Regions from separate parts of the Vibrio aphrogenes genome, predicted to be linked through region 2. Evidence: riboswitches for the same ligand, from Rfam matches in the RefSeq annotation. Region 2 holds a riboswitch; the other holds the start of a gene.
What was found. A riboswitch is a leader RNA that binds a small molecule or an ion and turns the genes downstream of it on or off. The one in region 2 is predicted to bind lysine.
Positions count from the first base shown of each region.

Region 1: it holds a riboswitch for lysine, as region 2 does, so the genes downstream of both, VCA1004_RS04745 (Na+/H+ antiporter NhaC family protein) here and lysC (lysine-sensitive aspartokinase 3) in region 2, are expected to answer to the same signal.

Region 1 is NZ_AP018689.1:1,032,532-1,037,528, reverse strand. It holds gene hisG (ATP phosphoribosyltransferase) at 1-559, opposite strand, end outside; His leader region at 637-764, opposite strand; gene VCA1004_RS04745 (Na+/H+ antiporter NhaC family protein) at 982-2,565, opposite strand; lysine riboswitch at 2,683-2,916, opposite strand; gene VCA1004_RS04740 (H-NS family histone-like protein) at 3,260-3,676, shown strand; gene VCA1004_RS04735 (inosine/guanosine kinase) at 3,758-4,997, opposite strand, start outside.
Region 2 is NZ_AP018689.1:2,050,702-2,055,698, forward strand. It holds gene VCA1004_RS09385 (PglL family O-oligosaccharyltransferase) at 1-537, shown strand, start outside; gene VCA1004_RS09390 (pyridoxal-phosphate-dependent aminotransferase family protein) at 762-1,886, opposite strand; lysine riboswitch at 2,193-2,427, shown strand; gene lysC (lysine-sensitive aspartokinase 3) at 2,600-3,964, shown strand; gene metH (methionine synthase) at 4,192-4,997, opposite strand, start outside.

The sequences.
Region 1 (4,997 bases), 1.0 Mb from region 2:
TCACTTCCACTTCTTTTAAGCCATTCGCTTCCAACGTTGCGCCAGTTGACACCAAATCTGCAATCGCATCAGCCAAACCTGCACGGGGGGCGACTTCCACCGAACCGGTTAGCATACAGGTACTAAAGTTAATGCCTTGCTCATCCATGTAGCTTTTTAATAAATGTGGGTAGGTCGTGGCGATGCGTTTTCCAGCTAAATCTTGTGGGCCACGGTAAGTTTCATCTTTATCAATAGCAATCGATAGGCGACAACCACCAAAGTCTAAGCGGCGCAATGTCGTAAATTCACAAGGTGAACCTTCCGCTTTACGATCCAAACGTACTTCTTCCAGCTCGTTTTCACCAATAAAACCAAGATCGACAACTCCATCCATAATTAAACCTGGGATATCATCATCACGAACTAACAATAAATCTAATGGCATATTTTCTGAATGCACCACTAAACGCTCACCCGCAATATTGAATTTCACACCACACTTTTTGAGTAAATCTTGGCATTCTTTACTCAAGCGACCTTTTTTCTGAATGGCAATTCGAAGACGTTTATTTTGCATTTTTCTATCCCTGTTTTATAACTTTGATTCAATAAACACTCAAAATGAAATTGAGTATTCAATGTTAAGGTCCCTAAATGAAAAAACCCCCGGAGAGAAAACTCTTCCGAGGGTTTGAATCTTGTCACTGATTCAGCGCCGGAAGAGATATCTTCCGGATGCACACACTCACCCGCAAGATATTACAGGATGATGGTGATGATGAATGTTCATATCAAATGTGCGCATGTATTTTCACTTTCTCAATCAGTTTCTATAGCTTCACACTAACTAAGCTGATGATAATTTTCAACCCTTTATTTTAATTATTTTTAAATTTCAGCCTAAGTGATAACAAGATGAAATCAAGAGCAAAAAAAAACCGAGCATAGGCACGCTCAGCTTTTCAATACTTCATCAACATTAATCATTAATATCAATCATTAAGCACAGGCTTTTTTCATTTTAGACTTTGAAACTATCGACATAGCAATACACACCACAATGAAGGCTATCGTGGCGGCGCTAAAGCCCATTGTCGATGAATCAGTTATCCCTAAAACAATAAAACCAACACAAGAAACAAGAGCAGTAGCTAAAGCATAAGGCAATTGTGTAGCAACGTGATCAATATGATTACAGCGCGCACCAGTCGACGATAAAATCGTAGTATCTGAAATTGGTGAGCAATGATCACCAAATACTGAACCAGCTAATACTGCACTCAACATCGGTAACATCAAAGCAAGATCGGTCGCTCCAGCTAGATCTCCAGCAATCGGCAACATGATACCAAACGTACCCCAAGAGGTGCCGGTCGAAAAAGCCATAACACCAGACAAAAGAAAGAGTAAGACAGGCAGCAAATGTACGTCGATATTACCTTCAACTAGAGTAGATAAATAAGCACCAGTACCAATATCTTTAATCACCGCGCCAATGGTCCATGCAAACGCAAGAATCCAAATTGCGCCAAACATAGATTTCGCACCAATCCACAGTGTCATTAGAATATCTTTTAACGGAATATTTTGTTTAAACACTGTCGCTAATGCACAACCAAGACCAATTATTGCGCCATAAAATAAAGATTGACCAACATTCGTGTTTTCAAATGCTTTTAAAATAGAAAAAGACTGACCACTTTCGGATAACGCTTGTGCTCCCGAATTAATCATGAAATAGATTGTGGCTGCGATTAAAGCAATAATAGGAATAATTAAATAAGAGACAGAACCGTTTTTACTTTCATTAATTTCCGATTCTTCACTCAAATCAATCGCATTTTCATCTTTATCATCTTTTTTACCTTGGGTAGCTGAAATTTCATGACGTCGCATTGATCCAATATTTAAATCAAACCAAACAACAGCAAATACCATGACTAAAGCAAAAATAGCATAATAATTCATAGGAACTAAACGCATATAGGCACCCAGAGCAGAATATTCGGTAATACCATGAGATATTAATATACCGCTCACTACGGTCATTATATAAGCCCCCCAACTGGAGGCTGGCATAATGACACACATTGGTGCTGCGGTAGAATCTAAGATATAGGCTAATTTAGAACGAGACACCATAAAGCGATCTGTAACCGGCCGAGAGATCGCCCCTACTGCTAAGCTGTTAAAGTAGTCATCAATAAAGATAAACACCCCTAACCATGCAGCTAATAACTTAGCCCCACGTTTACTTTTAATACGCTTTTGGGCCCAATCTGCAAAAGCATAAGTACCGCCAGACAAGGTCAATAATGCTGTCATCATTCCGAGCAGAATAAGGAAAAGTAGGATAAAAATGCTGCCCCAATTCAACTGACCATCACTTGCAAAAACACCAATCACTGTTGAGCTGGTATAGCTCACGGTATCAAGCAAAGAAAAGTTCGTCAGTAGTAACGCTCCAAGGATGATCCCTAAACCCAATGACAATAAAACACGTCTGGTCAAGACCGCCATGGTAAGGGCAAGGGCCGGTGGCAAGAGCGCCGCGGCAGAAGAAGTATAATCAATTAAATTCATGATCAAATAAACCAAAATTGGTTAGAGATCTACTGCAGAAAGGATATTGTTGAAGAAATCGATCGTAAAACAATAAAAAATCTTGTTGATAAACGTTGAAAGTCATTACTTTCATAGGTCTACAGTAGCGCTCCATAGCTGAAAAAAACCACACATTGACCTAAACACATCAATATGCAAACTATGGCAGTGTTACACTTATTCAATGTAACCCCAGCGAGTGGCTTTGATAAACCGTAACCAACTAATAGCACCAGTTAGCGCTCACTTCGGCAATATTTCCTTTCCTACACTCTCACTGGCATCACCCTAAAGTGTATTACTATTAAATACTGCACCTCTACATCAGACTAAAACATTCACCTTGTAAATCGCTAACTCACAGCCTATTTACAAAGGGTTCTAGCAAGATTTGGGTCATTGTAATGATGAAAAATCAAATGGCAAGATAAATGTCGAATATGATTTTTTATTGGAACTTATTTTAATCAACTTGGTCCTATAAAACTGATTAATTTATATGTTAATTAACATCAATAATGTTGATGTTAAAAATCAAATATCAACCGTAAATTTTAAATAATATAAATATATTTTTGACTAAAAAAGATATCGAATATAAAATTAGTTAAATTTTGCTTATAAGCATATTATTACTGAATCAATTTAGGCAATTTATCGTAAGGGATCCCATATGTCGGAAATCAAAAAATCAGCGCTTTTAAATATTCGTAGTCTTCGTGCATTCACTCGCGACGAATTTACATTACAGGAAGTAGAAGAGTTACTTGAAAAACTCACTATTGTTGTCGAAGAAAGAAAAGAAATTGAAGAAAAAGAATTAGCAGAACAAGCAGAACGTGAAGCGAAACTTGCTGAATATGCTCAAATGATCGCAAAAGATGGTATTGATTTAGAAGAATTAATTGCGGCAATGAATGGTACTGATGCAAAAACAAAAACACGTAAAAAGCGTCAACCACGTCCAGCAAAATATGAATACATGTTAGACGGTGAGCGTAAAACTTGGACTGGCCAAGGTCGTACCCCTTCAGCTATCCAAGAAGCGTTAGATGCCGGTAAATCAATCGATGATTTCCTAATCAAGTAATGATTCATTATTAACAAATGAAAATAAAAATGGAGTCTCTTGTGACTCCATTTTTTATTCAAATGACTTAAATAAACACCATTACCTTTCCCAATAAGCCTCTTCTAAACTGTCTTCTTTTTCTGGCAATCCACGTGAAAGTCGTGGTGAGTGCTGAGCTAATACCTCATAGCTAACCCGATTGGCGTATTTGCACACTTGTGAAAACGAGGAATAGGTTAAAAATGGATATTCATGCTTACTTGAATTAGGAATGTTTTCTTTATGATATTTATTCGCAGCCATATCATGCAATATTGCCGCTAATGCCGCATCACCTGCCCCATTCGTATTCTTAATCTTTTCTGGCCCACCCATATAAGGGGCAATATGTGAGTAAACTTTGATCGGTTGTTTACATTGGCTACGTATTGTTGGACGACTGAATTCATATTGATTGAACTCTGCAATGGCACCGGGTAACAAAGGCAAGCTAGTTTGACGTTTAGCTTCATTCTCAGTATATCCAGCCATGTATAAACCCACAGGGCCTGCTGTACATAACACTAAATCAACCCAACTTAACGCCATATCAGAAGCTAATAACGGGTCATGTTCCCCGGTTAATGCTTCAGCTTCTTCTTCATTCATGGCTAATACCGACACATTATCTTGTATAAACTGTCGCCAATAATCAGGGTCATCTTGAATCACAAATTTAGTACCCAAGGTCAGTACCACAGGTACGTTATATTTCTTCGCATATTCAATCGCTTTCATTGTCGCATCTGGCATAGGATCGCCTGGTTTACATCGGACAAGATAGGCAGTCAGCACTAAAGCGGAAGCATTTTCAAAAATCGATTCAGGAATAGAGCTTGGCAATAATTGATTCATTTTACCTTCGCTAATCGCAAAAGTTCGCTCACCATTCTCACTTATCAATGCAAAACAACGTCCAATCGCACCCTCTACGCCTTGTAGATAATTTAAATCCATACGGCTTGATGTATTACACAAATATCGATATCCATAACTACCAATCTTAATATTATTACTCATCACTCCTAATAAGGTTGATTTATCATCAGCAAGCACAGAGTAATTGTGTAACGTATTGCCAATCGTTCCACCAGCAAACTCATCGGAAATTAAGTCAAATTGCTTTAATTCGTTATAAAGTGCTTCTGCTTTATCATCATCAATCACTAACGAATGACCTTTACTCAATTGATATTTTTCGAGAAACTCATCGCTGACTTTAGCTTCAATATCCACCAAAGTTTGATCGATCCCAATAATATGAGTAAGTGACATTTGTTTGCTTTCTTGCGCTTGGCTG
Region 2 (4,997 bases):
TACTGGGTCGACCAATTAACGTCTCAATATCAAACCTTTGCTTTCGCTCATGTATCAAAAAGCCTATTGCGTGTGGTTTCTCTCCTCATTCCGATCGTCACGGCCTTTTTCATGTTAACCGCATTACATACGAATTATGTCCTCAGTCGATTTGAATATACTCGTCCACTGAATCCCGATTTATTGAATCAGGTGTCTAACCCAAGTGTTTGGAAAGATCGATTTGATTGGGATGTCTATCATACACAAATGAATATTGGCTTACATTTGGATAAACCAGAATACATTCAACCTTATATTGAGTGGGCTACTGAAATCATAAAACGTAAACCTCGCGCCGCCTTTTATTCCAACCTAATTGTGGCTTATCAAGGTATCGGAGAAGATAAAAAAGCCGCTGAAATACGTAAAGAGGCTGAATTTTTATTCCCTGAGCAAGATTTTTCAAAAATTCGTTATCTGTCACCACAAGAAAGAGCCTCTCGCGCAGCGGCGTTATCTGCGGCTCAAGCGATTTCAGGAGCGGAAAAAGAATAGCTTTATCGGTCCTAATAGCGAGTTTTTAGAGGCATATCTTAGGACTCTCTACAATCTAAAAATGGACAACGAGCGCCGGATTTCTCTTCACTCGTTGTCCTAATCACTCTCCTTTTACTCGCCATCCTTCGCTATGTTGTCAACCAATAGCGACTTGTCACGATGATTGTGTTTTTATGGCCAGAATAAGGACTCGGTGCTTATTTACTTATTTACTTATTTACTTATTTACCTTCGATCGTCTCTTGCAACGCTTTCAAACACAGCGCGACATTTTCATTTTTTGCGCTATAACCCATTAAACCAATACGCCACACTTTACCGGCTAAAGCCCCTAAGCCTCCCCCGACTTCAAGGTTATATTGTTGTAATAACTGTTGACGAGTGCTGGCATCATCCACCCCTTCAGGTAAATAAACAGAGTTAAGTTGAGGTAAACGATGCGCCTCATCCACCACATATTGAAAACCTAAAGCTTCTAGGCCAGCTTTTAATTTTTGATGCATTTCAGCATGACGTTGCCACGCATTCTCAAGCCCTTCTTGATATAAAGCGAGCAAGGCTTCATGTAACGCATACAAGCTATTGACTGGAGCCGTATGATGATAGCTGCGCTTTCCTTCCCCGCTCCAATAGCCCAATACTAAACTTTGATCGAGAAACCAGCTTTGTACTGGCGTTTTACGTGCTTGGATTTTTGCGATCGCGTTAGGAGAAAAGGTGATTGGGGATAGCCCCGGGACGCACGATAAGCATTTTTGACTCCCAGAGTAAACCGCATCTAATTGCCACTCATCGACTTTCAAAGGCACGCCACCTAATGAGGTCACCGCATCCACTATGGTCAATGCGCCATAATGTTTGGCAACTTGAGAGAGCGCTTGGGCATCACTTAATGCGCCGGTCGAGGTTTCAGCATGCACAAAGGCTAATATTTTGGCATCACTATGTTCCATGAAAGCGGATTTCACTTTCTCAACACTGACAGGTTGCCCCCATTCATCATCCACCAGCACCACCTCGGCACCGCTGCGAAGGGCGTTTTCACGCATTCGTTCACCAAAGACACCATTACGGCAAATGATCACTTTATCGCCTGGTTCAATTAAGTTCACAAAGCAAGCTTCCATGCCAGCACTGCCGGGTGCTGAAACAGGAATGGTAAATTCATTTTCCGTTTGAAAAGCGTATTTTAGCAAAGCTTTGACATCATCCATCATCCCAATAAACAAAGGGTCTAAGTGTCCAACAGTAGGACGACTTAACGCTTGTAAAACATCAGAGGAAATATCAGAAGGCCCTGGCCCCATTAAAATTCGGCGTGGTGGAAGAAAACGTTGAAAAGTCATAAATATCCTTAATAGTATCATCCATTATTATAATCTCCGTTGGCATCATCTTTCGATCATGTTTGGGAAACGGAAAGTGTGTGCTACAAGTACCAATAATTAAGCAATAAGCTCAAAGAACATGTTATCTACATTCTTGAATTTTATCGCCATCAAATCAACTCGAAAAAAATGCTTATTCTCTTACTTCGATGATTGACTTTTCACCAACAACAACGTTCAATGTAGCTTCATTTCTGCCTAATTTAGGTTGAAAGGAACGTGGTGACTCACACGATGGATCATCACACTAATCTGAATTCAGATTAACTAAGAAGAGGAGCGTAACCCAGGCAGATGGTCGGTGGATCCCGATATCCAACACCAATCATTCAGGGGGAGTTACGCCGAGATGGGTAAATGCTCGGGCATTTAAACTGATAAATTAAAGCTGCTAAATACCTTAGTTGCATCTTTAGCTTATACGGTTATTTCCCATCGGTTGTACAGGTTGAATCCTGTCAACTGTCACCATACTTTATGGTGAAGAGCTTCTCAGGTTTGCATGGTCACACTGTTCGGTGTTGGCCTCTATGTATTGCCCTGCTCTAAGAAATCGCTCTTCAACAATGGACGTTTGCTTATCCAATTTTGATAAGTATTTATGAAGTAATACCAATCATCATTATTTATAGAAAAACAGTGTGAGGCTTTCACGCTCTGATTGGTATCAAATGGGAGACTATGCCGTGAGCGCATTTAACGTAGCAAAATTTGGTGGGACTAGTGTGGCAAATTTCGATGCCATGAGTCGTTGTGCCACTATCATTGAAAATAACCCGACGACGAAACTGGTCGTCAGCAGCGCTTGTTCTGGCGTCACCAATCTCTTAGTCGAATTAGCATTAGGTGTACAAAATCCCAATGATCGTGACGCTATCTTTACCGAACTAAAAACCATTCATTATTCCATCATTGAACACTTTTCTGATCAGCAAAAAACCAAACAAGCGGTTGATGATATTTTAGAGATCTTAGCCGGTATGGCTGAGGCAGCCTCATTTCAATCGAGCGATAAACTGACTGACCACATTGTTGCGTGTGGTGAATTAATGTCGACCCACATTTTGACTCAATTGATGATTGAACGTGGCATTCAAGCGGTACGTTTTGATATCCGCGAAGTTCTGCGTACTAATGGAGACTTTGGTAAAGCGGAGCCTAATATCCCTGAAATCTCGGCGTTAGCACAACAAAAGTTATCACCACTTTGCCAAGACTATGTGGTGATCACCCAAGGCTTTATTGGTAGTGATGTGGACGGCAATACCACTACTTTAGGCCGTGGTGGCAGTGACTACAGTGCTGCTTTAATTGCTGAAGCGGTCAAAGCTTGTGGTTTAGAAATTTGGACCGATGTCCCAGGGATCTATACCACCGATCCTCGTATTGCGCCCAAAGCCACTCCGATTCCTGAAATCAGTTTTAGTGAAGCTTCTGAAATGGCCAATTTTGGGGCCAAAATCCTTCATCCGTCTACTCTGCTTCCGGCTTTACGTCATAAGATCCCGGTTTTTGTGGGCTCTTCTCGTGAACCAGAAAAAGGTGGGACTTGGATTCGTCAGCAAGTCGAAAGTGCCCCACTGTTTCGTGCATTAGCACTGCGTAACAACCAAACTATGGTCACACTACGCAGCCTTGATATGTTCCAAACTTATGGCTTCCTTGCGCAAGTCTTTGCAATTTTGGCCAAGTACCAAGTTTCCGTTGATTTAATCACGACCTCAGAAGTCAGTGTCTCTTTAACCCTAGATCAAACCAACACCTCAGGACAAGCTCCAGAGCTGCCCGTCGATGCCCGCGCAGAATTGGAACAGCTGTGTAACGTTGAAGTGGAACACAACCTGAGCTTAGTCGCTTTAATTGGTAATAAAATGAGCGCTAAGAAAGGCTATGCGAAGCAAGTATTTACTGCGCTCGAAGACGTTAACTTACGTATGATTTGTTATGGTGCTAGCCCCCATAATCTATGTTTCTTATTAGAATCTCAAGAAGCCAAACATGCGGTAGAAGTATTACATAGAGAGTTATTTGAATAAGGAAGGCACGAGGGTTCTAGTCCCTAGTTTCTAGGAAAAGAAGATTCGGATCCGCTTTCAATCCCTTACTCAGCAAATAAAAGTTTAAGAATTTAAAAAGATTAAAGGCGATAACTGTTAATAAGTTATCGCCTTTATTTTATCAGCTAAATAGCTTGAAGAAACAAGAAGAATTAACAGCCTCCGCCACCTAGGAACTAGGGACCAGGGACCGCTCTTCCCTATCTTTAGCTCAAATTCGGCCCTAACCACTTCTCCATTTCCACTTCATCCCAACCTTTACGTTTAGCGTAATCTTCCGCTTGATCTTGTTGGATCTGAGCGATCGCAAAATAACGAGATTCTGGGTGTGAGAAGTACCAACCCGAAACTGAAGCTCCCGGCCACATCGCATAACTTGAGGTCAATGACATGCCAATGGTTTCTTCTACTTTGAGAAGCTCCCACAAGCTACCTTTTTCCGTGTGCTCAGGACAAGCAGGATAACCTGGCGCTGGGCGAATACCTTGGTATTTTTCACGGATCAAATCATCATTGGTGAGCGCTTCATCTGGTGAATAACCCCAAATGTCTTTGCGCACCATTTCATGCATGTATTCAGCAAAAGCTTCAGCTAAGCGATCGGCAACGGCTTGGATCATAATCGCATTAAAGTCATCACCTTGCGCTTTATAGGCATCGGCCAACTCTCGCTCACCAATACCACCGGTTACCGCAAAGCCACCAATCCAATCGGCTTTACCACTGGCTTTTGGCGCAATGTAATCGGATAAACAATAGTTCGCTCCTTTCGGCTTTTCCGTTTGTTGGCGCAAATTGTGCAGCACTTTAATCACTTGTGTACGCGATTCATCGGCATACACTTCAATGTCATCACCAACACTATTAGCAGGGAACATGCCACACATGCCGCTGGCTTTCAGCAGCCCTTCTTGTTCAATTCGATCTAAAAAGACATTGGCATCATCATACAAACGCTGAGCTTCTTCACCGACTTCTTCATGCTCAAAAATTGCCGGGTATTTACCCATTA